Regions from separate parts of the Micromonospora sp. NPDC049275 genome, predicted to be linked through region 2. Evidence: riboswitches for the same ligand, from Rfam matches in the RefSeq annotation. Region 2 holds a riboswitch; each other region holds the start of a gene.

Region 1 (7,009 bases), on a different contig from region 2:
CGAGCTGGTAGCCGCCGCCCACGCCCGCCGTCGCGTGGATCGGATAGCCGAGTGCGCGCAGCCGTTGCACGTCGCGGCGCACGCAGCGGTCGGTGACACCCAGCTCGACGGCGAGCTCGGTGGCCGTCCACGACGACCGCCGCTGCAACAGGGCCAGCATCCGCAGCACCCGCTCGGTCGTCGCCTCCACCGTCACCCGCCGATCGTTTCATCAATAGCGGAACGATTCTGTCCGCCAGCCACGAGAGGGTGGCAGCATGACCAAGCAGACCGGAGACGAGGGAGCTGTCATGGCCCGCGAGGTGCAGATAACGTTCGACGCCGCCGACCCGGCCAGCCTGGCGGCGTTCTGGGCCGACGTTCTCGACTACGAGTTGCAGGGCCCACCCGGGGACTTCGACTCGTGGGAGGCCGCGCTGGACGCGATGGGCGTACCGCCGGAGCGCCGCAACGACGCGTCGGCGGTGGTCGACCCCAAGGGCGCGGGGCCGCGTCTGTTCTTCCAGCGGGTGCCGGAGGGCAAGCAGGCCAAGAATCGCGTACACCTCGATGTGCGGACCGCCCCCGGGCTCACCGGTGACGACCGGATGGCGGCGCTGGAGGCGGAGGCCGACCGGCTCGTCGCCCGGGGCGCCACCCGTCTCGCACGGCACGAGCCCGCTCCCCCACTCGGCGCCGGTCACCTCGTGCTGGCCGACCCCGAGGGCAATGAGTTCTGCCTCGACTGACCGGGTGTTCGCCCAGCTCACTGCCGCGATGGTCGGGTGTCGTGCGAACATGTGTTCGTGTCGACCGGCGCCCACATCCTGCACGCCGACCTGGACGCCTTCTACGCGTCGGTCGAGCAGCGTGACGACCCGCGCCTGCGGGGGCGGCCGGTGATCGTCGGCGGCGGCGTGGTGCTCGCCGCCAGTTACGAGGCGAAGGCGCGGGGTGTGCGCAGCGCGATGGGCGGCCAGCAGGCACGCCGACTGTGCCCGGACGCGATAGTGGTGCCGCCCCGGATGGCGGCGTACACGCAGGCCAGCCGGGCGGTGTTCGAGATCTTCCGGCAGACCACCCCGCTGGTCGAGGGGCTCTCCATCGACGAGGCGTTCCTCGACGTGGGCGGCCTGCGGCGGCTGGTCGGCGCACCTGCCGACATCGCCGAGAGGCTGCGCCGGGAGGTCCGCGACCGCGTCCACCTGCCGATCACGGTGGGCGTCGCCCGGACGAAGTTCCTGGCGAAGGTGGCCAGCGCGGTGGCGAAGCCGGACGGGCTGCTTGTCGTCGCCCCGGACGCCGAGGTGGCGTTCCTGCACCCGCTGCCTGTGGAACGGCTCTGGGGCGTCGGCCCGATCACCGCGGCGAAGCTGCGGGAACGTCGGATCCGTACCGTCGGGGAGGTGGCCCGGCTCGGCGAGGCCGCGCTGGTGTCCCTGCTCGGGGCGGGCGCCGGCCGGCACCTGCACGCCCTGGCCCACAACCGCGACCCCCGGTCGGTGCAGGTGGGCCGCCGCCGGGGCTCGATGGGCGCGCAGCACGCGTTGAGTCGCACCCCGCACGCCCCGACGGAGCTGGACGCCATCCTGGCCGGCCTTGTCGACCGGGTCAGCCGTCGGATGCGCTCGGCCGGGCGGTCGGGGCGCACCGTGGTGCTGCGGCTGCGCTTCGGTGACTACACCCGGGCCACCCGCTCGCACACCATCGGCAAGGCGACAGCGGACACCACGCCGCTGCTGGCCGCCGCGCGGGCACTGCTGCGGGCCGCGCTGCCGGAGATCGACCGGCGGGGCGTCACCCTGATCGGCGTCTCGGTGGGCAACCTCGACGACAACCCGGTGCAGCCGGAACTGCCGTTCGAGGCCGACACGGGCGCCGACCTGGACGCGGCGGTGGACGCGGTGCGCGACCGGTTCGGCTCGGCGGCGCTCACCCGGGCGGTGCTTCTCGGCCGGGACCCGGGCGTCGAGATGCCGCTATTGCCGGACTGAGCGACGTATGGGGCCCCGCCAGCTGCGACCGGAGACACATCACAGCAGGTCGACGGTTTAGCCGCCGGCTCACGGGTGACCCTTGTGGGGAACAGCCTGACGAGGGGGGCCATCATGTCCGACGACACGAGCAACCGACCGAGCCGGCGCGCCGAACGCCCGCACGACGTGACCGACCCCCTGCTCTGGCAGCTGGCGGTCGACGTGCTGAGTGCCCACGAGCCCGACGACGAGGGTCACTGCCGCAACCTCCAGTGCGCCGGCCAGTCCTGGCCGTGCTCGGCTCGCGCGGGCGCCGAGCAGTCGCTGCGGCTGGCTCGCAGGACTGCCGACTCGGTCGAGATGACCAGCGGCGGTGACGGCGACGGTGTCGGCACGGGCTGGCCCGGCGAGGCGGCGGCACCTGCCCCCCGCTGGGACCGCGACGCCACGGCGGTGATGTCGCGCCGGGGGTCGAGGGCGTCCGCCGCGGCGTGACCCGCGCCCCGACCGGGGCCGTAGAACGACCGAACGCTCGGCCGGTGACCCGGCCGAGCGTTCGAGTGTCGTACGTCAGAGAGCGAGCCGCTGACCCGGGAAGATCAGGCCCGGGTCGGCACCGATCAGCTGCCGGTTGCGCTCGTACAGGGCCTGCCAGCCGCCCGCCTGGCGGTGGCTGTCGGCGATCTGCGACAGGGTGTCTCCCGGCGTGACGACGTACGTGTCGCCGCTGGCCGCGGGAGCGGTGCGCTCGTGGTTGCGGGTCGCCGGCTGGTCGCCGCGCGACGACCGCTCCTTCGGGGCGGTGGAGCGGTCCTTCGGCGCGGTGGACGTGGACGACTTCGCTGTCGACTTCGTCGAGGACTTCGTGGCGGAGCCGCCCGACGAGCCGCCCTTGCGGCCGCAGGTCGGCCACGCGCCGATGCCCTGACCGTCGAGCACCTTCTCGGCGACGGCGATCTGCTCGCCGCGGCTGGCCAGGTCGGCGCGGGCGGCGTACTTCTTGCCGCCGTAACCGGCCCAGGTGCTCTGGGAGAACTGCAGGCCACCGTAGTAGCCGTTGCCGGTGTTGATCTTCCAGTTGCCGCCGGACTCGCACTGGGCGACCGCGTCCCAGTTGACACCGGCCTGGGCCGGGGCCGCGGGGCCGAAGAGGGCGACAGCGCCGGTGACCGCGCCGACGGCCAGGGTGCCGACGGCGACGCGGCGGGTGGTGACCCGTCGGTGACGGGGCGTGTAGACAGACGTCATGTGTGCTTCCTCCACGCCGGCGAGGTGAGCTGTCGGGTTCGGGCCGAGGCGCCCGGCCGCGCGGTGGCGGCTTCACCCCGAGGTGACATGCACCGAGGAACGTTGGGTCCCCCGCTCCTGCCCGGGTTCTGTTTCCGACGACCGGGGGCAGGATTTGGCGTTGCCGGTCGCGGTGTCCGCAGCGGCGGACCCGACCGACGGTAGGCACGGCCGGTGACCATCGCCCAACCCCTGTGAAGTTCTTCACCGGGGCACGCGGAGCGGCCCGCTCAGCGGTTGCGGACGGTCCTCGACTGTGCAGCGACCACGATGGACCGTTTCCGATCGGGCCGGGATGCCGCCGACCGGGCGCTGCGGGGCGCGATTGACATTCCGGCAGGATTCCATAGATCGGCGATCGCGATGCTCCAGTGCATGCCGGGTCAACCCGGCAGCCCATCCCAGGAGGAGAGCATGCCGATCCACCAGAGCCGCATCGGCCGCCGCAGTGCCGCCGCCACCCTCGCGACCGTCCTCGTCAGCGCCGGACTCGTCGGGCTCGCGCCGACCGCCGCGCAGGCGGCCACCACCTGCACCAGCCTCACCTACTACAACGTCGGCGGCTACCCGGGTGGCGCCGAGATGCACGTGCCCACCGTCGGCTGGCAGGACCGCAACAAGACCTGCTATCTGAAGTACGGCAACTCCAACAGCGCGGTCAAGGTGTTGCAGGAGGCACTGAACAACTGCTACTCCCAGTCCCTGCGTCTCGACGGCCAGTACGGCACCAACACGCGCAACGCCGTCCGGGCCGCGCAACAGAAGATCAACGACACCTGGGAGTGGGCCAACATCGCCGAGGACGGCGAGTACGGCCCGCAGACCCGGGCGTGGATGGGCTTCGCGATCTTCGGGGTCAACGGCGGTCCGGTCATCCCGAACCAGTGCTACTACCCGGGCTGACCCGCGCGACGGCGCCGGCCGGAGTCCCCCGTTGGATTCCGGCCGGCGCCGTCGTGCCCCCCGGCCCGGTTCGGGCCCCCGGATCAGCAGACCCGGACCGCCTCGATCCGCTGGTTCCAGTTCCCCCCGATGGCGGCCGAGTCGTACGCCAGGTTCGCCCGGTAGCCGTAGGCGTGCTGGTAGCCGAGCAGCCCCGTGGCGTTGGCGTTGTCCCAGAAGGTGGAGACGGTGCCGGACGGCCGGTTGTTGATGATCGACTGAGTCTTGTTGCGGAAGTACGAGGGCAGCGGAACGTCGTTGCAGCCGTTGTAGGGCCCGTCGAGCAGGAAGATGTCGCCGCTGAAGTTGGTGCCGGCGTACAGGCAGAGCAGACCCGAGGGGCAGGCGTAGTTGGCCTGGGCCGGGCTCGGGGCGACGGCGAGCGTGGCGCCCACGGCAACCACGCCGAGCAGCGCGGACGTGAACCTTCGCAGAGCACTTCGCACGATGGTGACCTCCGGTGTCGTCACGACCGGAACGGGCCGTGAGTCGAATTGCCGACATCGCGTTGATTGATGTCGCTGTGCCGACGATGATTCGCGCGGCAGATCGACGAATTCCTGCCGGAACCTCAATCCGGCCGCCCCGGGGCCGGGTCGAATGACTGGCGGCACGGCGAGCGGCGGTTCATGGAGATTCGGGTCCTCGGGCCGGTCGAGGTATGGACGGACGGCCACCTGGTCGACGCCGGAGCGGCCCGGCAACGTGCCGTCCTCGCCGCGCTGGCGGTCGACGTGGGCCGGCCGGTCCACGTGGAGTCGCTTGTCGACCGGGTCTGGGGCGACGCTCCACCGCTCAGGGTCCGGCACAACCTGCACGTCTACCTCGCCCGGCTGCGTCGCGTGCTGGCCGAGGCCGGCGCACCGGACGCGCTGGGCCGACGCTCCGGCGGATACGTGCTGGACCTGCCTCCGGAGACCGTGGACGGACAGCACTTCGACATCCTGCGGTCGACGGCCGACGGGTTGGCCGAGGACGACCCCGAGCGGGTGGAGTTGCTGCGCCGGGCACTGGAGCTGTGGCGCGGCGAGCCGCTCTCCGGGTTGCCCGGAGAGTGGGCGGCCCGGGTCCGGCAGGACTGGCACCGCCGGTACACCGACACCGCCGTGCAGTGGGCCCGCGCCCTGGTGCGCCGGGGCGAGGCGGAGGCGGTGATCGATCCGCTGACCCGACTCGCCGACGACCAACCCCTGGACGAGCCGGTCGCCGCGGTGTTGCTGCACGCGCTGGCCGTGGCCGGGCGCGGCGCGCAGGCGCTGACCTACTACGCCCGGCTGCGGAAGCGACTCGCCGACGCGCTCGGCGTAGACCCGGGCGTGGAGCTTCGCCAGCTGCACCAGGCCATCCTGCGCGGTGAGGTGACCGTGCCGACCGCCGGCACGGAACCCACCTCGACGCACACCACGGCCGGCCCCGTCACCCGGCCGGCCCTGACCCACCCGGTGCCGGCGCAGTTGCCGTCGGACGTCCGGGGTTTCGCCGGACGAAGGGTCGAGCTGGCCCAACTGGACGCGCTGCGAGCGACGGCCGACGCGCATCCCGGGGCGGTACCGGTGGCGGTGTTGTCCGGGCAGGCCGGGGTGGGCAAGACCGCGCTGGCCGTGCACTGGGCGCACCAGGTGGTCGGCCAGTTCCCCGATGGGCAGCTCTACGCCAACCTGGAGGGCTACAGCCACAGCGGCGTGGTGCGCAGCGCCGAGCAGGTCGTACGCGGCTTCCTCGCGGCGCTCGGGGTGTCGCCCCGGGAACTGCCGGTCGACCCGCAGGAGCAGACCGCGCTGTACCGCAGTCTCCTGGCCGGTCGGCGGATGCTGGTACTGCTGGACAACGCCCTCGACGCCGCGCAGGTCCGACCGCTGCTACCCGGCTCCGCCCGCTGTCTGGTGCTGGTGACCAGCCGGGATCGCCTGACCGGTCTGGTCGCCACCGATGGAGCGGAGCCGCTGGTGCTGGACCTGCTGACCGCCGCGGACGCGGAGGCGCTGCTGCACGCGCGGATCGGGGCGCGGGCCGAGGCGGAACGGGACGCCGTCGGCGAGTTGGTCGGGCTCTGCGACCGGTTGCCGCTGGCCCTGGTCGTGGTGGCGGCCCGGGCGGTGGTCCGGCCTCAACTCTCCCTGGCCGAGCTGGGCGCGCAGTTACGCACCGACGGCGGGTTGGACGGGCTGGACGCGGGCGACCACGCGAGCAGCGTACGGACTGCGCTGTCCTGGTCGTACCGCCTGTTGACCGGGCCGACGGCCCGGCTCTTCCGGCTGGTAGGCGGCAGCACGGACGTGACGCTCAGCACGGCGGCCGCAGCCAGTCTCGCCGGCGTCGACCGCCGCGACGTCCGAACGGCGTTCACCGAACTCACCGACGCGCACCTGATGCTCGAACGCGGCCCGGACCGGTACGGGATGCACGACCTGCTGCGGGCCTTCGCCGCCGAGCTGTCCGGTGAGCAGGACCCGACAGGTGACCGGGCCGAGGCGCGGCGCCGGCTCTTCGACCACTACCTGCACAGCGCGCACGGTGCGGCCGTGCTGCTGCATCCGCACTGGGACCCCATCGCGCTGCCGCCCGCCGTCGCCGGAGTCCGACCGGAGAAGGCCGGCGACCACGACGAGGCGGCGGCGTGGTTCTCCCGGGAGCGGGAGGTCCTGATCGCGCTCGTCGAGCGGTGCGCTGCCAGCGGGTTTGACCGGCACGCCTGGCAACTGGCCTGGAGTTTGACCAGTTTCCTGGACCGACAGGGCGGCTGGCACGACCAGCTGGCGGTACAGCACACCGCGTTGATCGCCGCGCGCCGCGGCGGAGACTCGGCCGGGCAGGCACACGCACGT
Region 2 (7,009 bases):
TGGGCATCCACTGGCGAAAGACTCCCGAGACGCGGTTGATCGGCCTCGTCGGCCTCGTCGTCGGAGCATTCGGCCTGGTCTCCGTGGTCGCTCTCTTTCTCACCTTCGGTGCCGGCCTGCCCTCGGGGGCGATCGAACGCGGCTCCGTCTACACGATCGTCATCTGGCAGGTCGCCGTCGCCATCGCACTCCTCCGCAGCCGGGCCGACTCTCGCGTACCACGCGTTGCCGCGACCAGCGCATCCGCAGGCACGGCATCCACCGGCAACTGACCCGTCCGGGGGGACTGTGCCACGAACGGGTCAGCCGTGCGGCACGCCTGCTACCGGCTTGTCGTCGAGGAATTCCTTCAGGATCGCGGTGAACCGCGCCGGCTGCTCCTCGGCGGGGTAATGGCCGCAGCCGTCGAGAACAACGCCTGTGACGTCGTCGGCCGCCAGCCGCATCGTCTGGGCGGCGCTCGCGCCGCTCCACAGCGCGCCACCGACGGCGAGCACCGGCAGCGTCAGCCGGGTCCTGCTGCGCTGCTCGTTCTGCGCGATCGTCTCGTCCAGCGCCCGGTAGTACTCGAAGCTCGCCCGCAGCGCGCGAGGATCCGCAGCGATCGCGTCGACGTAGACGTCGACGGCGTAGGCGGGGATCGCGGTGGGGGTGGCGGCCTTGGTGGCGAACTGCCAGCCGAAGAAGAGTCGCTCCCGGCCCCGGACCAGTTCCTCGTTCAGGTCGGTGAGCCGGTTGAAGCCGAACTGCCAGAGTTTCTGATTGACCGCCGCCGGGCTGAAGGCCGGCGGGGAGGGCGAGAGACCGGGGATCATTGCTTCGAGGACGGCGAGTCGGCCCACCCGCTCGGGGTAGTCGGCAGCCAGCGCGTACCCGGTCCACGTGCCGATGTCGTGACCGACCACGTCGAACCGGTCGTGCCCGAGCGCGGCCATCAGAGCGACCAGATCGGCGGCCAGTGTGCCGGCGTCGTAACCGTCGTCGGGCTTGTCGGAGAGCCCGGCTCCGCGCGAGTCGACGGCGACGACGGTGTGCTCGCGGGCGAGTGCGGGCATTACTTCCCGCCAGGCGTACCAGGTCTGCGGCCACCCGCCGACCAGCAGCAGCGGCGGGCCGTCCCCGCCGGTGACCGCGTGCAACCGCAGCCCGTCCAGCTCCACCAGCCGGCTGGTGAAGACCTCGGCGAACCCGTCGGGCAACTGCAGCGAACTCAGGTTTGTCATGCCGGCACCATACGCATGATGGAACGATCGGTACAAGACCATTGGAACGATCGTTACAAGATGTGTAGACTCACGGACCATGGCGGGCCGCAAGCAGTTCGACGTGGACGAGGCGCTACGACGCGCGATGCATGTCTTCTGGCGCTGGGGCTATTCGGAGGCCTCGATCGACCGCCTGACCGAGGGCACGGGCCTGGGTCGGGGTTCGCTGTACGGCACGTTCGGCGACAAGAGCACCCTCTTCCGCAAAAGCCTGCAGCGGTACGCGCAGACCTACCACCCGCTGTACGAGCAGGCGTTGTCCGGCCCCCACCCGAGCCCGAGCGCGGTTGTGGCCGCGTACCTGCAGGTCACCCTGAACCGCATCGCCGACCCGACGGTGCCCGACGGCTGCCTGCTCACGGTGTCGGCAACGCAGTTCCCGGCTCTCGACGCGGAAGGCCAGGCGACGGTTCGCGCCATGATCGACGGTTTGCGAGCGATGCTGCAGCAGGCGTTGCGGGCGGCGGGGGCCGATGAGCGGGAGGCGGCAGAGCTGGCGTTGTGCACGCTGGCGACGAACAAATCGCTTGCGGTGCTGAGCCGCGCCGGCTTCTCGAGCGACGACCTGGCAACCGTCGCCGCAGCCGCCGGCCGCACTGCCGGGAGGCCACTGCCGCTACCGTGAGTAAAGATGCGATCGCATCATCAGACAAACGTCGCTGCTCTCAGTACACCGACAGGTGTACGTGGTTGGTGTGGTCGCTGGACGGGTCGCCGTTGCCTCCGCTGTACGACTTCCACCCACTGCTGGGCAGCCAGATCTGCCTGTACCAGATCACGTAGAGCACGGCGAGCCGGTCGGAGTTGCGGATGAAGTACGCGGCCAGGTTGCTGCCGTACGTCTTGTCGGCGCCTGTGGCGTCACCGCCGAACCCGCCCTTCGCCGCGGCGAAGTCGCAGGCCCGACCCTTGGGATGTTCGCCGGAGCCGCCGGAGCGGTGACAGGAGACGTAGTGGGTGAAGCCGGCGGCCTTGGCCTGGTTGAGGGCGTGCAGGGTGCGCGGGGTGATGCAGCCGCTGGCCGGGGTGGGGTCGTTGATGCTGCATGACTCGGACGGCCAGGAGCCGTCGGAGTTGCGCGGCGCGGGCTGGGCGTTGGCGGTGGAGGTGCCCCGGTTGGAGCTGGTGTCGGCGGCGGTGGTGCGCGGCTTGCTGGTGGCGACCGTGAGTGCCCGCTCGGCCTGCTCCTTGCGCTTGGCCATCACCTCGACCTGCTTGCGCTGCTCGCGGATCTCGCCGTCCAGGGCGAGGCGGGTGCGGTTGGCCTCGTCGCGGGTGGCGTGCAGCTCGCGCAGCACCCGGTCCTCGTTGGCGGCCACCACGTCCAGCGAGGCCGCCCGGTCCAGGAAGCCCTCGGGGGTGTTGGTGTTGAGCAACGCCGAGACGGTGCTGAGGCGGCCGGTGCGGTACGCCACGCCGGCGATCTCGCCGACCTTGCCGCTGCGTACGGTCATCTCGGCTTCGGTGGTCTTCAGCTTGGCCGCGAGTTGCCGCTGCCGCTGGACGGAGGTGTCCAGGGCGCGCTTGGCGTCCAGGTAGCCCTTGCTGGCGGCCTCGAGTTGGGCTCGCAGCGCGGGGGTGCCGCCCTCCTCGTCGCCGTCGGGCGCCGCGGCGGCCCGCAGGCCGCCGGGGGGAGCGGCGGTGGCGGCGCCGATCGGTACCGCGACGCCGAGGGTGACCATCATGACTATCAGTGCCGCGAGTCGGGCGGCAGGTGGTCGTGCTGGTGCCACTTCGCATGTCCTTCCGTCAGCCGCCGACCGGGTTAGCTGACGGGTTCGGGACGGAAGATCCCTACCGCTGACGCGGATGCACCCCAGGAACATGGTTCCCCGGTTCGCCCTCTCGGGTGATTAGGCGGCGGCCGCCACCGGCGCCGGGAGGGCGCCGCCGGGTGGTGGCCGGGACCGAGCCTACCGGGACAGGTGGGACGCGTGCAGTCGATGTGACGGAAGGTGTCCGCACCATCACCGGAAAATGACGGCGAAACGGTCTGTCCGTCACGAACGTGATCACCACTCGATCGAACCGCAGGCACCCGGGGCGGCCCCGGGCTCGATCTGCAGCGTGGCGTGCTCGATGCGGAAGTCCTCCCGCAGGGCGGTACGCGCCGCGGTGAGGACCGCGCCGACCTCCGCGCCGGGCGCCATGATCAGGTGTGCGGAGGCAACATCCATGCCCGAGGTGAGCGTCCAGACGTGCAGGTCGTGCACCTCGACGACGCCGGGCACCGTGGCCAGGCGGTCGTGCACGGCGGTGACCTGGAGGTGTTCCGGGGCGGCCTGCACCAGGATGCGGACGGCGGCACGCCCCAGCCGCCAGGTGCGCGGCAGGATGAACACGCCGATGGCGACCGCGACAAGCGGATCGGCCCACCACCAGTCGGTGACCGCGATGAGCAGCGCCGCGCCGATCACGCCGAGCGAGCCGAGCAGGTCGCCGAGCACCTCCAGGTAGGCGCCCTGGAGGTTGATGCTCTCCCGGGCGCCGGCGCGCAGCAGCGCGAACGCGCCCAGGTTCGCGAGCAGGCCGAGGACGGCCACCGCGAGCATCGGGCCGGTCAGCACCTCGTGGGGGTCGCCGAACCGGCCGATCGCCTCGATCACCACGTAGACCGCCACCCCGGAGAGCAGGACGGCGTTGGCCAGGGCGGCGAGCACCTCGAGGCGGTAGAGCCCGAAGGTGCGCTGTGGGTCGCCGGTGGCCCGTCGGGTGGCGGTGATCGCGGCGAGCGCCATCCCGATGCCGAGCACGTCGGTGAACATGTGCCCGGCGTCGGAGAGCAGGGCGAGCGAGCCGGTGTGGAAGGCGGCCACACCCTCGACCACCATCAGGGTGGCGAGCAGCCCGAACGCGGCCCAGAGGCGGCCCCGGTGCTGGTGGGCGGCGTTGGCGACCGAGGCGTGGTGGTGGTCATGACCTGCTCCCACGAGATCCACCCTCCGTCGCCACCCGGGACCCGGTCAAATGTATGCTCACATCGCTATGTATGCAACTGTACGGGCGGGTCCGACCGCCGACACCGCCAACGGGCAGGTCAGCCGGTCGGGTCGATGGTGGTGAGCCGCTGGGTGGCCCGGGAGAGCGCCACGTAGAGCGTCCGGACGCCGGAGCCCGGGTCGGCCCGGATCTCGCTCGGGGCGACCAGCACCACCCCGTCGTACTCCATGCCCTTGGCCTCCAGGCTGGTCACCACCTGCAGGCGCGTCGCGCCGAGCGTGCCGAGCCAACCGGCGACCTCGTCGCGGCGGGTGACCGGCGTGATCACCCCGACCGTGCCGTCCACCTCGGCCAGCAGGCCGGTCGCCGCCTCCAGGATCGCGGTCTCCAGCCCGGCCGGCGGCACCACCAGCTCGACCGGATCGATCCCGGTGGAGCGGACGGCCGTCGGCAGCGACAGGTCCGGATAGAGCCGGCGAATCTCCGCCGCCGCCACCGCGAAGATCTCCGCCGAGTTGCGGTAATTGGTGGTGAGCGTGAAATCGTGCCGCTTGCGCCGGCCCAGCGCCTGGTCCCGGGCGCGGGTCAGCTCCTCCGGATCACCGGTCCACGCCGTCTGCGCCGGGTCACCCACCACCGTCCAGGAGGCCAGACGGCCACGCCGTCCCACCATTCGCCACTGCATCGGCGAGACGTCCTGCGCCTCGTCCACCACCACGTGCGCGTACTCCCGGTAGTCCTCCGGCCGCTCCCGGGCCGCCGCCCGGGCGGCCCGCTGCCGGTCGTTGGCGGTGCTCAGTTCCCGGACTCCGCCCGCGAGCTGGAAGGGGTCGCGGCGGGCCCGCGCCGGTTGCAGCGGCTTACCGAGCAGCGCGTCCAACTCGTCGAGCAGCGCCACGTCCGCGATGGTCAGACCTGCGGTGTCCAGGCTCTGGTACGCCGCGGTGAGCAACCGGATCTCCGCGCCGGAGAGGATACCGCTGGCGTACCGACGCAGCCGCTCCGGTCGAGCCAGCCAGCCGAGCACGTGCCGGGGGTGCAGGCGCGGCCACCACGCCTTGAGGAACTCCCGGAACTCCGCCCGCTCGGCGATCTCGCCCTCGAAGGCCCGCTGCTCCGGCAGCCGGGTGATGCCGACCGCACGGGCCTGCGCCCAGAGCGCGGCGAACACCCCGTCGAAGCCGGCCCGACGGACCTCGTTGCGCCGGGCGCCGCGGTGCAGCGCGCGGTCCCGGATCCGGTCCAGCTCGGCCCGGTCCAGCCGCAGCAGCGTCCCCCGGTAGAGCAGTCGCAGCTCACCCGGGCCGCCCGGCACCGCGTCCCGGACGGCGCGCTCCAGCACCCGGCGCATCCGCAGCGAGCCCTTCACCGCCGCCACCTCGGGCGGGTCGGTGCGGGTGGCGGTCATGCCCGGAAAGAGGGAACCCAGCGAATGCAGGGTCGCCGTGTCCTCACCGAGCGAGGGCAGCACCGAGGCGATGTACTCGACGAAGACGGTGGACGGCCCGACGACCAGGATGCCGCCTCCGGCGTACCGGCTGCGGTCGGAGTAGAGCAGGAAGGCCGCCCGGTGCAGGGCGACCGCCGTCTTGCCGGTGCCCGGCCCGCCCGCGACGATCGTCACCCCGGAGCCGGGCGACCGGATCGCCTCGTCCTGCTCCCGCTGGATCGTCGCCACGATGTCGCGCATGCCCCGACCGGTGGCTCGCGAGAGGGTGGCCAGCAACGCGCCGTCACCGACCACGGTCATCCCCTCCGGGGCGGCGGTCGGGTCCAACAGGTCGTCCTCGATCCGGGTGACCCGCTCAGAGCGGGACTGGATGGTGCGACGACGCACCACCCCCAGCGGCTGCGCCGGGGTGGCCTGGTAGAACGCGGAGGCGGCGGGAGCGCGCCAATCGACGACAAGCGTGGTGGCGTCCTCGTCGCGGATGCCGAGCCGCCCGACGTGCAGCACCTGCCGGTCGCGCAGGTCCAGACGACCGAAGACCAGTCCCTCGTGCTCGGCGTCGAGGGTGTGCCGCCGCTGCGCGGCGTGGAAGACCATCGCGTCGCGCTCGACAAGCGCCCCGAACGTGCCCACCCGCGCCATCCGGTAGCCGTCCCGTTCGGCCCGAACCGCGGACTGGCGCAGCTCGGCCAGTCGGGCGTACACCCGGTCGAGGTGCCGTTGCTCGACGGCGATCTCCTGCTCCAGGGCGGTCTGGTCGGTCAACGCACGCTCCTTCGATGTCGCCGGCAAGCGGCGCGAACCGCGCGGGCCAACCGCAGAAGGGTACGGCCCCCGGCCCGACCCTCCGCGCCCGAGGTGCGGGAACGCGCTCAGCGACAGGTCCCGGCGGCGCGCGCGTCGCGTCCGTCCGGGGTCGACGCGGCGAGCACTCGACCCAGTACGCCGGTCACCGCGGCGTTCACCTCGTCCGGGCGCTCCATCATCAGCATGTGGCCGGCGCCCGGGCAGACGGTCAGCTCGGTGGCCGGCAGGGCGGCGGCTATCGACTCGGCGCACGGCGGCGGCGTCAGCCGATCCCGGTCACCGACCAGGGCGGCCGCCGGCAGGTGGGCCAGCGCGGTGAGGGTGTCCAGCCGGTGCTGGGCGCCGATCGAGGCGCGGAAGCCACCGATCGAGCGCAGCGAGGCGCGGGCCACCGCCGACGTCACCAGGCGGATGTCGGAGGGATCGCAGCGGTCGCCGAAGAGCATCCACCGGATGCTCGGCTGCAACGCGTTCAACAGCGCCCGGGGCGCGCGCCACGAGCCGCACCGGGCCAGGACGCCGGCGCCCGTCGTCTCGGCGAGCCGGA
Region 3 (7,009 bases), on a different contig from region 2:
GGGGGTGAACGCTGCCCTGCTCGGCGACCTTTCCGGCGAGCGCAACGTCGCCCTCGGCTGTCTGGCGATGGGGATGAGCCCCGAGCAGGTCCGCAAGATGACCCCGCAGATCCTCTCCTTCTCCGGGATCAACGAGCGCGACGACTTCGCCTCCCTACCGATGCGGACGTACTCCTCGGGCATGCAGGCCCGGCTGCGCTTCTCGATCTCGGCGGCCAAGAAGCACGACGTGCTGCTGATCGACGAGGCGCTGGCGACCGGCGACACCCGGTTCCGGCGTCGCAGCGAGCAGCGGATCCGGGAGCTGCGCGCGGACGCCGGTACGGTGTTCCTCGTCAGCCACTCGATCAGCTCGATCCGGGACACCTGCGAGCGGTCGATCTGGCTGGAGTCGGGGCAGATCCGGATGGACGGCACCACCGACGAGGTGACCAAGGCCTACGAGGACTACATGTCCAGCAGGTGACGCATCCCGGGCTCCCGCCGCGACGGTGGTGGGAGCCCGGGACCGGCGTCGGCAGCTCGCAGCACCAGCGGATCAGTGAGGATCGGCAATGACCCACCAGCAGGCCCCCGTCCCGGACGCCGCGGCGGCAGCTCCGCCGGCGTCCTGGCTACCCGGCCGGACGGTGGCGGTGGTGCTGGCCGGCGGCACCGGCGAACGACTCGGGCTCGGCATCCCCAAGCAGCTTTTGAAGATCGCCGGCAAGCCGATCATCGAGCACACCCTCGCCGTCTTCGAGGCCGCCCCCGAGATCGACGAGATCATCGTGATGATGGCCGCCAGCCACCTCGCCGACGCCCAGCGGATCGTGGCGCAGGCCGGGTTCCGCAAGGTGAAGAAGGTGATCGAGGGCGGTGACACCCGCAACGCGACCACCCGGCTCGCCCTGGCCGCGATCGGTGACGGCGACGTCAACATCCTCTTCCACGACGCGGTACGCCCGCTGGTCAGCGCCCGGATCGTGCGGGAGTGCGTGAACGCCCTCTGGACGTACTCCGCGGTCGACGTGGCCATCCCGTCGGCGGACACGATCATCCAGGTCGACGAGAACGACTGCATCACTGACATTCCGGTCCGCTCCTCGCTGCGCCGCGGTCAGACCCCGCAGGCGTTCCGCTCCAGCACCATCCGCGAGGCGTACCGGATCGCCGAGGGCGACCCGAACTTCGCCGCCACCGACGACTGCGGCGTGGTGCTGCGCTACCTGCCCGGCACGCCGATCAAGGTGATCGACGGTTCGGACGAGAACATCAAGGTCACCCACCCGGTCGACGTGCACCTGGCGGACAAACTCTTCCAGCTCGCCGCGGCGCAGGCGCCCCGGCTGACCGACCACCGCAGCTACCGCGAGGAGCTGACCGGCCGCACCATCGTCGTGTTCGGCGGCAGCTACGGCATCGGCCACGAGCTGACCGAGCTGGCCCTTCGCTACGGCGCCCAGGTCTTCCCGTTCAGCCGTTCCACCACCGGCACCCACGTGGAGCGGGCCGGGGACGTCGAGACCGCGCTGAAGACCGCCTTCGAGGCCACCGGCCGGATCGACCACGTGGTGGTGACCGCCGGCATCCTGGAGAGGGGCGCCCTCGCCGAGATGGACGAGGAGACGATGGACCGGCTGCTCCAGGTCAACTTCGTCGGCCCGGTGACCATCGCCCGCCAGGCCCTTCCGTATCTCCAGCAGACCAAGGGCCAGCTGCTGCTCTACACGTCCAGCTCCTACACCCGGGGGCGGGCCCGCTACGCGCTCTACTCGGCCACCAAGGCCGCCCTGGTCAACCTCACCCAGGCGCTCGCCGACGAATGGGCCGACGTCGGCGTACGCGTCAACTGCATCAACCCGGAGCGGACCGCCACCCCGATGCGGACGCGGGCCTTCGGCGAGGAGCCGGAGCACACCCTGCTCGCCGCGGAGGCCGTCGCCCAGTCGTCGCTGGACGTGCTGATCTCGGAACTCACCGGGCAGGTCATCGACGTACGCCGGGCGCCGGGCGAAGCGGCGCGGACCGTGCCGGCCCAGACACCGCGGCTGGCCGACGAGATCAATGCCGCCTCGGCGACCGTCGGCTGACGGCCGAACACTGCTGACCGGGACGATGGTGAACGGAGCGACATGCGTGGTGACCTGGTCCGGAAACTGATCGCACGGTGCCTGAGCATCGGGCTGGCCGTGCTGGCCTTCCTGGTCGTGGCGCTGACCGGGGCGACCGGTTGGGGGCTGGCGCTGGCCGTGGCCGCCCTCGTCGCCACCGCCGCTGAGCGACGGATCCGCCAGGACGCGGACACCGCCGCCGAGACGACACTGATCGCCGCCGCCGTCCTGGTCGGCTACGCCCGACGGCTGGACGGCGGGTTCGACCCCGCGCTGGCCGCCGCCGCGCTGGTGCTGCTCGGGCTGGTGCTGCTGGTGGGCCCGCTGCGGGACGCCGGCAACCTGGAGATCCGGGCGGCCAACCTGCCGGTGCGGTCCTGGACGGCGCCGGTCGCCACGCACCTCGGCGACGCGCTGCTCGTGCTTCTCGCCGTGGTGGCGCTGGCCGCCGCGGCGACCATGCCGGCCCTGGTCGCCCTCGCGGCGGGCCTGCTGGTCGGCGCCGGCGCCGGCACGATCGCGCTGAGTCTCGCCCGGCGCCGGTTCCGGCCACCGGCCGGCGGCGGGGCGGTGGGCCGGGCGCTGCGCCGGCACCAGCCGGAGTTCCTGCTCTACTTCTCCGCGCCTCCCGGCTCGGAGTACCAGGTCACCATGTGGCTGCCGTACCTGAAGCGGATCGGCCGGCCGTTCATGGTCGTGCTGAGGGAACCCGAGTTCCTGGCCCCGATCGCCGCAGCCACCGATGCGCCAGTGGTCTACTGCCCCACCCTGAGGGCGATGGACGAGGTGCTGGTGCCGAGCCTGCGGGCGGCGTTCTACGTCAACCACGGTGCGAAGAACAGCCACTGCATCCGCTTCACCCAGCTCACCCACGTCCAGCTGCACCACGGCGACAGCGACAAGGCGCCGAGCGCCAACCCGGTGTCGGGAATCTTCGACCGGATCTTCGTGGCCGGCCCGGCGGCAATCGAGCGGTACGCCCGGGCCGGGGTGCAGATCCCGGCGGAGAAGTTCGTGATAGTGGGCCGCCCGCAGGTCGAGTCGATCACCGTACGCCCGGAGCCCCTGGCTGCCGACTCACCCCGCACGGTGCTCTACACCCCGACCTGGACGGGACATCACGCGGACGCGGACTACTGCTCGCTGCCGGTGGCCGAACCGATGCTGCGCAAGCTGCTCGACCGGGGCGTGACGGTCATCCTGCGCGCCCACCCGTACACCACGCAGAACCCGGCATCGGCGCGGCAGCTGGGTCGGCTGACCGAGCTGCTCGCGGCGGACCGGGCGCGGACCGGCCGGCCGCACGTCTGGGGCGCCGCCGCCCGCGGCCTGAGCCTGGTGGATAGCGTGAACCGCTCCGACGCGCTGATCTCCGACGTCTCCGGGGTGATCTCGGACTACCTCTACTCCGGCAAGCCCTTCGCGGTGACCGACATGGGCGGCGAGGGTGACCGGTTCACCGAGCGGTTCCCGCTGGCCGGCGCGGGCTACGTGCTGCACCGGGACATGACGAACCTGGACGATGTGCTGGGCCGGCTGCTCGGCACCGATCCGATGGCGCCGGGGCGCTGGGCGACCCGGCGGCGCTACCTCGGTGACTTCCCGGCCGAGTCGTACGCCGACGCGTTCCTGGACGCTGCCAGGCGCGAGCTGGAGCCGGACTGGAGCCCGCCGCCCCCCGGGCGGCCGGTCGAGCCGGACCTGGAGCGGGTCTCCCCCACCACCTGAGCCCCCGGCCACCGCGTCCGCTTCATCCAGCTCACCCACGCCGGTACGGGTCGAGCAGCGCCAGCACGGCCGCCGGGTCCTCGACGTGTGCGTTGTGGCCGAGACCGGGCAGCGTGGCGACCGGTACGCCGTACGCCTTGAGCTGCTCGTCGGTGACCATCGGGTCGTGTTCCCCGCGGGCCAGCACCACCGGCACGTCGGTCGCCGCCAGCAACGGGGCCAGGTCGGGCTCGCCGACGCCGAAGGCTGTCGGGTCCATGGCGAGGCGCCACCGGCCGTCGACCTGACGCAACCCGGCGTCCACCACCGGATGATCCGGCGGGACCAGGCCGACCAACCCGGAGACGCGCAGATAGCGGCGGGCCGCCTCGGTGCGGCTGGCGAACCAGCTCACCGGGCGTGCGGCGAGCTCAGCGGCGCGGGCCAGCTCAGCGGGTGACCAGAGCGCCTTGATGCCGAGCCCGACCACCGCGTCCACAGGTGTCCCGGCGGCGCGGGCGGCCAGCGCCAGGCCGACCACCCCGCCCAGCGAGTGCCCGAGCACGACGAGCCGGTCGTCGGCGGCGAGGCCGTGGGCGATTCGGCCGGCGAAACCAGCAAAGGAGTAGGACGGCAGCGGGGCCGACCAGCCGTGGCCGGCGAGATCCGGTGCGAGCCACCGCCCCGGCCAGTGCTGCTCCAGCAACGGCGCCCACGGCAGCCAGACGTCTCCGGTCGCCCCCATACCGTGCAGCAGCAGCAGGACCGGCAGGCGACCGGTGCGGCCACCCGATTCATCCACCACGGCCGCAGTCTGCCACGGTTCGCGGCCGGGTACGAGACTCGTCGATGGCGGCGCGTACCGGAATGAGGCCGCGGGCGCCGGCCCCTTGTGGGGGACGACGCCCGCGGCGGTCTACGTGCCTGGGTCAGGCGGAGTAGCCCCGGGTGGCAATCCAGTTGGCGAGGTCGATCGTGGTGATCCAGTAGGACGGGTCGGCCGGGTTCGCCGAGTCGGCGATCCGCACGGTCCGGCCGTTGTCCTTGTAGCCCACGACGGCGATGTAGTGCCCGCCGCCGTAGGAGTGCCAGCCGCCGTCGGTGTCGGTGGCGTCGCCGACGACGTTGGCCACCACGCCCCGGCCGTCGGTGATGGCCTTGACCACGTCGGCCTGGAGCCGGTCCATCTGGGCCGGGCTGGGCGCGCCGGCAAACATCCGGGTCTGGTACGGGGAGCCCTTCACCTCGGCGTTGAGTGCTCGGGTGGTGTCCTCGGCCGAGTTGGTGCCCATCTCGGTGGTGCCCAGCTCGGCACCGAGTTCCTCCTGGGTGCGGTCGATGCCGGTGGCGCTGAGCGCGTTGCGGGTGGCTGCGGGGCCGCAGTTGTAGTACGTGTTCTGCGCCTCGTAGTCGTAGTCGAGCACCTTGGTCGCGGGCGGCTTCGGTGACTGCCGCTTACGGGTCAGATCCGGGTTGGCGCTGGCCTTGGCGGCGGGCGACGCGGCGCTGGTGGCCGGGGCGGCGGTCGTCGGCGCGGCACTGGGGGACGCGTCGCGCGCGTCGCCGAGGGAAACGGCTGTGTCACTGCGCATCTCGGCGACAGTGGTAGCGGTGCGGTGGCTGGCCGGCGCGTCGTCGGCGCCGGTGAGCAGGGCGCCGGTGGCCGTGGCGATCACGAGGGCCGCGGCGGAGGTGGCGACGATCTGGTACGGGCGCTCGGTCGCCAGGCGACGGAGCTGACGCTGCATGGTGTGCTTCACGGGGTCCTCCACGGATCGGGGGAGAGCGGCACACCACGGGCCGGACCGGCATCCGGGCAGGCGCCAGCGCGCGGACAGTGGTCCGCGGATGGTGAACCGCTCAGGGGAACACCCGGCGGGGCCGGGCGGGAAAGGCGATGACCCGGGGGTCAGCTCACCGTCACTGGACGGATGAGCGGGGGCACCGCTGCGCCGTGGAGGCGTGGGAACAACCGAGGGGTGGAAAGGTGCTGCACGGGTTTGGAACTCCTTCCGACACCGCCTACCGGGTTAGCTGACGGATTCGGGCGGGAAGATCGCCCTACCGCAGGCCGTGGCTCGCGGATTCACCCCAGACTTACTGATGGGTCCCCGGTTCGTTAAGCACGATTGAGCGGGTCGGCGCGGCGTCGCCTGTTGCGATCGGTTACCGCACCGGACGGGACGACACTACTGGCCTGTTCGCGGCCTGCCAAGCCAGGTTCACCTGCGTAAACCCGATTCGGTGCGACAATTTCTGCGCGTACTGCCGATGATGTGACTCGATGGGACAACCGGTTACGGCGACGCCGACGGGCGACAACCGGACAGGCTGCCGATAATGCGGCCACAATCACGGGAAAGATCGAGCCGAACGCGTCGGACGCCCGATTTTCGAATGGCGTGACCGGGCTCACGTAACGGATCGGGCTCAACCCGCGCGAGCCGGGCGCCACCGTGCCACGAGGGCGGGACGGGACGCCCCACTCGCCGCGCGTCGGGCGGTTGCCGGGCTGGGCCGCAGCCGCGCCGTTGCCGCGTACGCCTCCTCGGCAAGGGTGCGCGCCGACTCGGCGGCCAGTTCCGCGTCCCGCCAGGCGGCCCGCTCCTCGGTGGCGGCGGCCCGGTAGTCGGCCAGTCGCGCGTCCCGGATCGCCCGGCTGAGCAGCACCTCCTGCTCGACCGGGTGCCGCCGGGAATCCCAGCCGCGCCGGTGGGCGAGCACGTCACCGAGCTGCGCCATGGTCAGATCGCCCCGCCAGTACGCCGCCATCGCCGCACGGTGCAGGTAGCGCTCCCGGGAGGCGTACTCGGCGGGCGTCCGGGGGGTGTGCGGGGTGGGCAGCGCACCAGAACCCGCGAAGCGGCGGGCGGCGGCGTCCGCCTCGTCGTACGCCACCCAGGCCCGCTCCACCCGTTCCTGAGCGGTCACCCAGGCATCGCGTCGCCGCCGTGCCGTCTTGGCGGCGCCGGTCGCGGCGACTGTCACCTCCTCGGCATACCGGTGCAGGTCGTCGGCTTCGGCCGCGGCCACCTCGCGGGCGGTCGGCGCGGCCGGGACCGGGTCGTCCGCGCGGCGGTCCCGCTCGGGACGGGCGACCAGCACGGCGAGTACGCCCAGCGCCAGCAGGAACAGGGTCGACCAGATGGCAGCGGCCTGCGGCACATCGGTCATGAACTGGTAGAAGGCGGCAGTCTCCATGGTCGGCT
Region 4 (7,009 bases), on a different contig from region 2:
TGTCGGGCCAGATGCCGACGGGCCGGCCCGGTCCCTGCGGCCGGAGATCGGTTCGGGTTCTACGTATGAAATCTAAATCACGCATACCTTGACGCCTCTTGCGGTGCGTGTGACCGTGGAGCCCGGGCCTGCGCCCACCGCCGGCCCGGCTGAAAACCCTGTTGAGCAGGTCAAACGCGTGGAGACGAGGTGCGGGAATGAGCCGTTCCGGTACGCCTGGCGAGCAGCCCGGCCCGCAGCGGGTCGGCGATCGAGCGGCGACGTCGACCGAGCCGGCCCGTGCCTACGCAGAGCTGGCCGCCGGCAATCGCCGCTTCGTCAGTGGAGCGCCGCGCCACCCCAACCAGGACGCCGGGCACCGGGCCGCCGTGGCCGACGGGCAGCACCCGTTCGCGGTGATCGTGGGCTGCTCCGACTCCCGGTTGGCCGCCGAGATCATCTTTGACCGGGGGCTGGGCGACCTCTTCGTGGTCCGTACGGCCGGGCACACCGCCGGCCCGGAGGTGCTGGGCAGCGTGGAGTACGCGGTCACCGTGCTCGGCACCCCGCTGGTGGTGGTGCTCGGCCACGACTCGTGCGGCGCCGTGCAGGCTGCCCGCGAGGCGTCCGCCACCGGCATCGCGCCCCCGGGGCACCTTCCCGCGGTGGTCGACGCCGTACTGCCCAGCCTGCGGCGCGCAACAGCCGAGGGCGTGACCGATATCGACGGCATCGTCGACATCCACATCGCCCAAACCGTCGAAACGCTGCTCGGGCAGTCGCCCGTGCTGGCGGCCGAGGTGGCGCAGGGACGGTTGGCGGTGGTGGGGATGTCGTACCGGCTCGCCGCCGGTGTGGTGCGCCCGGTGACCCCCGTACCGTCGGGTGCCGCGACTGTCGACGCACCCGGCGCCGCGGACGCCCCGGCAGCTACCGCCGCCTGACAGGGCGAGGGCCGCCCCGCGGGGTGCGGGACGGCCCTCGGACTCCTGAGCGGTGGGTCAGAGCAGCGACATGTGCACGTGGTCGGTGTGGTTCGACGGCCCGCTGTACGACTTCCAGCCGGTCGCCGGGAACCAGATCTGCCGGTTCCAGATCACGTAGTAGATGCCGAGGCGGTCGGCGTTGCGGATGAGGAACGCGGCGACGTTGTTGCCGTACATGCGGGTGTCGTTGTTGTGCCACGGGCTGAAGCCGCTCTTCTGCAACGACCAGTCACAGGCGCGGCCCTTCGGGTGCTCGTACGGGCCACCGTTGCGGTGGCAGCCGACGAACCGGTTGAACCCGGCCCGTTTGACCTCCTTGTACGCGTGCAGGGTGCGCGGCGTGACACAGCCGGAGGTGGTGGGGTCCTCCTCGCTGCACGACTGCGGCTTCCAGTCACCGTCGGCGGTGCGACCCGGACCGATCCGGGCGACCGGCGAGGTGGCGTCCACCAGGCCGCCTGTGAAACCCTGCCCGCCGACGAGCGCGAGCGACTTCTCCGCGTCGCGCTTGTCCTTCGCCATGAGGGCGGTCTGCTTCTGCTGCTCGCGGACCTCCGCGTCGAGGGCCAGCTTGGCCTTCTCGGCGCGGGCCTTGACCGCGTTGACCTCGGCGAGCTTCTTCTCGTTGACCATGTTCATCTCGTCGAGCGCCGCGGCCCGTTGGACGAACGAGTCCGGGGCGTCGCTCTCGAGCAGCATCGCGATCGCGCCGACGCGCCCGGTCCGGTACGACTGGGCGGCGATCTGCGCGACCTGCGGCGCCAGCGCGGCCAGGTCGGCCTTGGCCCGCTCGACCTCCAGCGAACGCTCGAGCTGCCGCTTCTTGGACTGGTCCAGCTTGGACTTGGCCGCCACGTAGTCCCGGTTGGTCTGCTCGATCACGTCGTCGAGCAGCTTGGGCTCGTCGTCCTGCTCGTGCCCGGACGGTGTGGGGGTCGTCGGGGCGGCGTGGGCCGGGAGGGGCCCGGCGAACACGGTCAGCGCGGCGAGCACGGCCACCACGGGTGTCAACCAGCGGCGTAGGGGTGCCGTCACAATGTTCCCTTCCGTCGACCGCCGACCGGGTTAGCTGACGGGTTCGGGGCGGAAGTGGCCCCTACCGCTGGCGCGGATTCACCCCACGTGCCTGGGTCCCCGGCTCGCCGGTTGGCGATTGGGCGGTGGCACCGCAGGCGCCGCTGCGCGCCTTCATCGGTGACCGGCAGCGAGGTTACCCGAGACTCCACCGCCTGAGCTACGTCCCGATACCCACTAAAAGTGTCATTTCGCCATGGCGTTGAGTGACCAGTGACGCGGTTCTCAGGGCGGATGCCCGATCCGGTCACGCTGAGGAGTGTCACCATGCCGTATCCGTGCTCCTGTTCGGCTCTGGCCACCGGGCGGTGGCGGCGGATGGGGGTGGACGCCGCTCCGGATCGGGCCCGTCGGGCCGAGCCGCTGGCGGGGAGCTGGGGCCGGCCGGTGCCTCCGTCCGGTCCGCACGGGGGCGCGGCGTCAGGGCGTCGGCGTCCGCGCCCCGCACCGGCGTCGACCCGGCCGCGGTCACCACCGCGGCCAGCCCGGTGGTGAGGGGTACGGCGGCGCGACATGCCCGGGCCGGGCGGGTCGAGCGGAACTGCTGTGGTCGGAACCCAATGCGAGACTCCCAACGATCCGGTGCGGGGTACGTGCCGACGGGCCGGGCGGTTCACCTCCGCCGGACGAACACGGTGACGAGCGCATCGGATGGCTGGCTGACGAACGGGCGGTCACGCACAGTGACCGACGGGCCCGGCTGGTACGTGCCGGCGCCGCTGCCTGGCGGTGCCGGCGCCCGGCTGTGTGGCGGGGACCGGTGGGCCATCGTGGGAAATGGTAGTCACGGCGGGAGCCCGGCCGGTCCGCCGGCTCAGCCGCGCTTCATGAGTCGGCCTACGGCCGCCATCATCTCGGTGGCCATCTCGTCGGCCCGGCCCTCGGCCGCTCCCTCGTGCATGCAGTGCCGGGCGTGCCCGTCGAGCAGGCCCAGGGCCACCTTGTCGAGCGCGGCCTGGATCGCGGAGATCTGGGTGAGCACGTCGATGCAGTAGCGGTCGTCGTCGACCATCTTCTCGATGCCTCGGACCTGGCCCTCCACGCGGCGGAGCCGCGCGAGCAGCTGGTCCTTGCTGGCGGTGTACCCGCGGATCGGGGTGGGAGCGCTCATGACGACGAGAATAGCGTACCCCTGGGGGGTATGGTAACGTCGCTTCCTGCTGGATACCCCCACCGGGTACCGGTACGTGAACGGACACCGGTCTGACTCGGCCTTACCCCTGGGGGGTATAGGCTGGCAGACGATGAAGGGAGAGATTCGATGGTCGACACGACGTACCAGGTGCGGGGCATGACCTGCGGGCACTGCGTCAGCGCCGTCAGCGCCGAGGTGGGCGCCATTGCCGGCGTGCGCGACGTGCAGGTGGATCTCGCCACCGGCCGGGTCACCGTCACCAGTGAGCAGCCCGTGGCCACCGAGTCCGTCCGGGCCGCTGTCGACGAGGCCGGTTACGACCTCGTCGAGGCGTGAGCGGGAGGCCCGAGGTGAACACGGTGACCAGGCTGGGCGGGTTCGCCCTCGGTCTCGCGGCGGTCTTCGGCGCGGCGTACGGGATCGGCCGGGTGGTCGACCCGGCCGCCCCGGCCGCCCAGAGCGGGCACGACGGCGGCGCCGTCCACACCTCGGGCCCCACCACGCACGACGAGGTGACCGATCGGGTTCCCGGTGGCTTGCTCGTCTCCGACCGCGGTTACACACTCGTTCCGGTGGCCGCCCCGGCAGGCGAGTTCGCCTTCCGCGTCGGTGGGCCGGACGGCCGTCCGGTGACCAGGTACGACGTGGCGCACGACAGGCGGATGCACCTGATCGTCGCCCGCCGGGACCTGTCCGGTTTCCGCCACGTGCACCCCGACCTGGCTCCCGACGGCACCTGGCGGGTCGACACCCCGCTGGCCGGTCCCGGGCAGTGGCGGGCGTTCGCCGACTTCACCCCGACCGGGGGCGAGCCCCTGATCCTCGGGGTGGACGTGACGGTCCCCGGTGAGTTGACCGAACGGCCGCTGCCCGCCCCGGCGAGCAGCACCACCGTCGACGGGTACACGGTCACCCTGGCCGGCACGCCGCAGCCCGGCCGCACGTCGCCTCTCACCCTTACCGTCAGCCGGGACGGGCGGCCGGTCACCGACCTGGAGCCCTACCTGGGGGCGTACGGGCACCTGGTGGCGTTGCGCCGGGGCGATCTGGCGTACCTGCACGTCCACCCGGACGGAACGCCCGGCGACGGGCGTACCCGACCCGGTCCGCAGGTCACCTTCCTCGCCGAGGTGCCGTCGGCCGGAAGCTACCGGCTCTACCTCGACTTCCGGCACGGCGGGCGGGTGCACACCGCCGAGTTCACAGTCGTTGCCGACGCCGCCGCGACCGGCGGCCCCACCCCGGGTGGACCGTCCTCGACCGGCGGCGCCGAGCACGGCACCCCCGGCCACGGGCACAACTGACGGGACCAGACGATGACCACCACCAGCAGACCCCTGCCCGAGGCGCCGAACCGGATCGAGCTGGCCATCGGGGGAATGACGTGCGCCGCCTGCGCCGCCCGGATCGAGAAGAAGCTGAACCGGATGGACGGGGTGAGCGCCACAGTCAACTACGCCACCGAGAAGGCCACGGTCCGGTACGCCGACGGTGTCACCCCGGACGACCTGATCGACACGGTGCAGAAGACGGGCTACACGGCGGCCCTGCCGGCCCCGCCGACGACCGAGCAGCCGGCCGACCCGCTGCGGGGTCCGCGTACCCGGCTGTGGGTGTCGGTGGCGCTCAGCGTGCCGGTGGTCGTGCTGGCCATGGTGCCGCCCTGGCAGTTCGACTACTGGCAGTGGCTGTCGCTGACCCTCGCGGCTCCGGTGGTGGTCTGGGGCGGGCTGCCGTTCCACCGGGCCGCCTGGACCAACCTGCGGCACGGCGCCGCGACCATGGACACGCTGGTCTCGCTGGGCACCCTGGCCGCGTTCGGCTGGTCGCTCTGGGCGCTCTTCCTGGGCGACGCGGGGATGCCCGGGATGACGCACCCGTTCCGCTTCGACATCACGCGCACCGACGGCGCCGGCACCATCTACCTGGAAGCGGCCGCCGGGGTGACGGTGTTCATCCTGGCCGGCCGCTACTTCGAGGCCCGGTCCAAGCGGACCGCCGGGGCGGCCCTGCGCGCCCTTCTCGAACTGGGCGCCCGGGACGTGGCGGTGCTGCGCGACGGGGTGGAGACGCGGATCCCGGTGGACCGGCTCGCCGTCGGTGACCGGTTCGTGGTCCGCCCCGGCGAGAAGATCGCCACCGACGGGGTCGTCGACGAGGGCACATCAGCCGTCGACGCCAGCATGCTGACCGGTGAGTCGGTGCCGGTCGAGGTCGGGCCGGGCGACGGCGTGGTCGGTGCCACGATCAACGCGGGGGGCCGATTGGTCGTCACCGCCACCCGGGTCGGCGGCGACACGCAACTCGCCCGGATGGCCGACCTCGTCGAGCAGGCGCAGAGCGGCAAGGCCGCCGTGCAGCGGCTGGCCGACCGGATCTCCGGTGTCTTCGTGCCTATCGTCATCACCCTGGCGGTGGGCACCCTCGGCTGGTGGCTCGGCACCGGCGCCGGTCCGACCGCCGCGTTCACCGCCGCCGTGGCCGTGCTGATCATCGCCTGCCCGTGTGCCCTCGGGCTGGCCACGCCTACCGCGCTGTTGGTCGGCACGGGCCGCGGCGCCCAGCTCGGCGTGCTGATCAAGGGGCCGGAGGCGCTGGAGTCGACCCGCCGCGTCGACACCGTCGTACTGGACAAGACCGGCACCGTGACGACTGGCCGGATGACGTTGGTGGACGTCGTGCCGGCGAGCGGTGAGGTCCGCGCCGAGTTGCTTCGGCTCGCCGGGGCCGTGGAGGCCGCCTCCGAGCACCCGATCGCCCGGGCCGTCGCCACGGGTGCCGCCGAGGTCGGAGCGCTGCCCCCGGTGACGGGCTTCGCCAACCTCGAAGGGTCGGGCGTCACCGGCACCGTCGACGGGCGGGCCGTACTGGTCGGCCGGCCCCGGCTGCTGCGCGAGCGCGGTGTCGACGTACCGCCGGAGGTTGACCGGGCCGTGCGGGACGCCGAGGCCGCTGGGCGTACGGCGATCGTCGCCGGCTGGGACGGACTGGCGCGGGGTGTGCTCGCGGTCGCCGACGTGGTCCGGCCCACCAGCCGGACAGCCGTGGCTCGGCTGCGTGCGCTGGGGCTCACCCCGGTCCTGCTGACCGGGGACAATCCCACCGTGGCCCGGGCGGTCGCCGCCGAGGTGGGCATCGACGAGGTGATCGCCGAGGTGCTGCCCGCCGGGAAGGTCGACGTGATCAAGCGGCTCCAGGCCGAGGGGCGGTCGGTGGCGATGGTGGGGGACGGGGTGAACGACGCGCCGGCGCTTGCCCAGGCCGACCTGGGGTTGGCCATGGGCACCGGCACCGACGTGGCGATCGAGGCGTCCGACCTCACCCTCGTCCGGGGCGACCTGGATGCGGCGGTGGACGCCATCCGGCTGTCCCGGCGCACGCTCGGGATCATCCGGGGCAACCTGTTCTGGGCCTTCGGTTACAACGTGGCAGCCCTGCCGCTGGCCGCCGCCGGGCTGCTCAACCCGATGATCGCCGGCGCCACGATGGCGCTGTCCTCGGTCTTCGTGGTGGCCAACAGCCTGCGGCTGCGCCGGTTCCGCTCGGCAGCCGATCGCGGATTGTGACGACGGCGATGGTTGGGCCGGTGGCGGTGGGGGTACCTCTGCTGTCGTAGCGACGCTTGCAATGGAGGTTGGCAATGGGATTCGACGACAAGATCAACAACGCCACCGAGGACGCGACCGGCAAGCTGAAGGAAGGCGCCGGTCGGGCCACCGACAACGAGCAGCTCGAGGCCGAGGGTCGCGCTGACCAGTCCACGGCCAAGCTCAAGCAGGCCGGCGAGAAGATCAAGGACGCCTTCAAGAGCTGACGTACGACGTAGCAGAACGCC

The links. A riboswitch is a leader RNA that binds a small molecule or an ion and turns the genes downstream of it on or off. The one in region 2 is predicted to bind cyclic di-AMP.
Region 1: another riboswitch for cyclic di-AMP. It lies ahead of ACGFIE_RS25060 (transglycosylase family protein); the one in region 2 lies ahead of ACGFIE_RS18155 (coiled-coil domain-containing protein).
Region 3: another riboswitch for cyclic di-AMP. It lies ahead of ACGFIE_RS20845 (C39 family peptidase); the one in region 2 lies ahead of ACGFIE_RS18155 (coiled-coil domain-containing protein).
Region 4: another riboswitch for cyclic di-AMP. It lies ahead of ACGFIE_RS01785 (coiled-coil domain-containing protein); the one in region 2 lies ahead of ACGFIE_RS18155 (coiled-coil domain-containing protein).

The regions. Positions count from the first base shown of each region.
Region 1 covers NZ_JBICSN010000009.1:227,645-234,653, reverse strand. The annotation lists gene ACGFIE_RS25080 (helix-turn-helix transcriptional regulator) at 1-196, opposite strand, end outside; gene ACGFIE_RS25075 (VOC family protein) at 291-728, shown strand; gene dinB (DNA polymerase IV) at 786-1,973, shown strand; gene ACGFIE_RS25065 (hypothetical protein) at 2,088-2,450, shown strand; gene ACGFIE_RS25060 (transglycosylase family protein) at 2,526-3,203, opposite strand; cyclic di-AMP (ydaO/yuaA leader) riboswitch at 3,204-3,373, opposite strand; gene ACGFIE_RS25055 (peptidoglycan-binding protein) at 3,657-4,145, shown strand; gene ACGFIE_RS25050 (peptidase inhibitor family I36 protein) at 4,229-4,630, opposite strand; gene ACGFIE_RS25045 (BTAD domain-containing putative transcriptional regulator) at 4,814-7,009, shown strand, end outside.
Region 2 covers NZ_JBICSN010000005.1:177,442-184,450, forward strand. The annotation lists gene ACGFIE_RS18140 (DUF998 domain-containing protein) at 1-272, shown strand, start outside; gene ACGFIE_RS18145 (alpha/beta fold hydrolase) at 303-1,223, opposite strand; gene ACGFIE_RS18150 (TetR/AcrR family transcriptional regulator) at 1,303-1,890, shown strand; gene ACGFIE_RS18155 (coiled-coil domain-containing protein) at 1,931-2,998, opposite strand; cyclic di-AMP (ydaO/yuaA leader) riboswitch at 3,004-3,135, opposite strand; gene ACGFIE_RS18160 (cation diffusion facilitator family transporter) at 3,278-4,195, opposite strand; gene ACGFIE_RS18165 (HelD family protein) at 4,303-6,420, opposite strand; gene ACGFIE_RS18170 (alpha/beta fold hydrolase) at 6,528-7,009, opposite strand, start outside.
Region 3 covers NZ_JBICSN010000006.1:298,050-305,058, forward strand. The annotation lists gene ACGFIE_RS20825 (ABC transporter ATP-binding protein) at 1-466, shown strand, start outside; gene ACGFIE_RS20830 (D-ribitol-5-phosphate cytidylyltransferase) at 555-2,072, shown strand; gene ACGFIE_RS20835 (CDP-glycerol glycerophosphotransferase family protein) at 2,115-3,821, shown strand; gene ACGFIE_RS20840 (alpha/beta fold hydrolase) at 3,853-4,605, opposite strand; gene ACGFIE_RS20845 (C39 family peptidase) at 4,730-5,572, opposite strand; cyclic di-AMP (ydaO/yuaA leader) riboswitch at 5,805-5,946, opposite strand; gene ACGFIE_RS20850 (hypothetical protein) at 6,231-7,001, opposite strand.
Region 4 covers NZ_JBICSN010000001.1:368,877-375,885, reverse strand. The annotation lists gene ACGFIE_RS01790 (carbonic anhydrase) at 198-923, shown strand; gene ACGFIE_RS01785 (coiled-coil domain-containing protein) at 981-2,000, opposite strand; cyclic di-AMP (ydaO/yuaA leader) riboswitch at 2,005-2,135, opposite strand; gene ACGFIE_RS01780 (metal-sensitive transcriptional regulator) at 2,854-3,150, opposite strand; gene ACGFIE_RS01775 (heavy-metal-associated domain-containing protein) at 3,301-3,510, shown strand; gene ACGFIE_RS01770 (hypothetical protein) at 3,525-4,478, shown strand; gene ACGFIE_RS01765 (heavy metal translocating P-type ATPase) at 4,491-6,740, shown strand; gene ACGFIE_RS01760 (CsbD family protein) at 6,815-6,988, shown strand.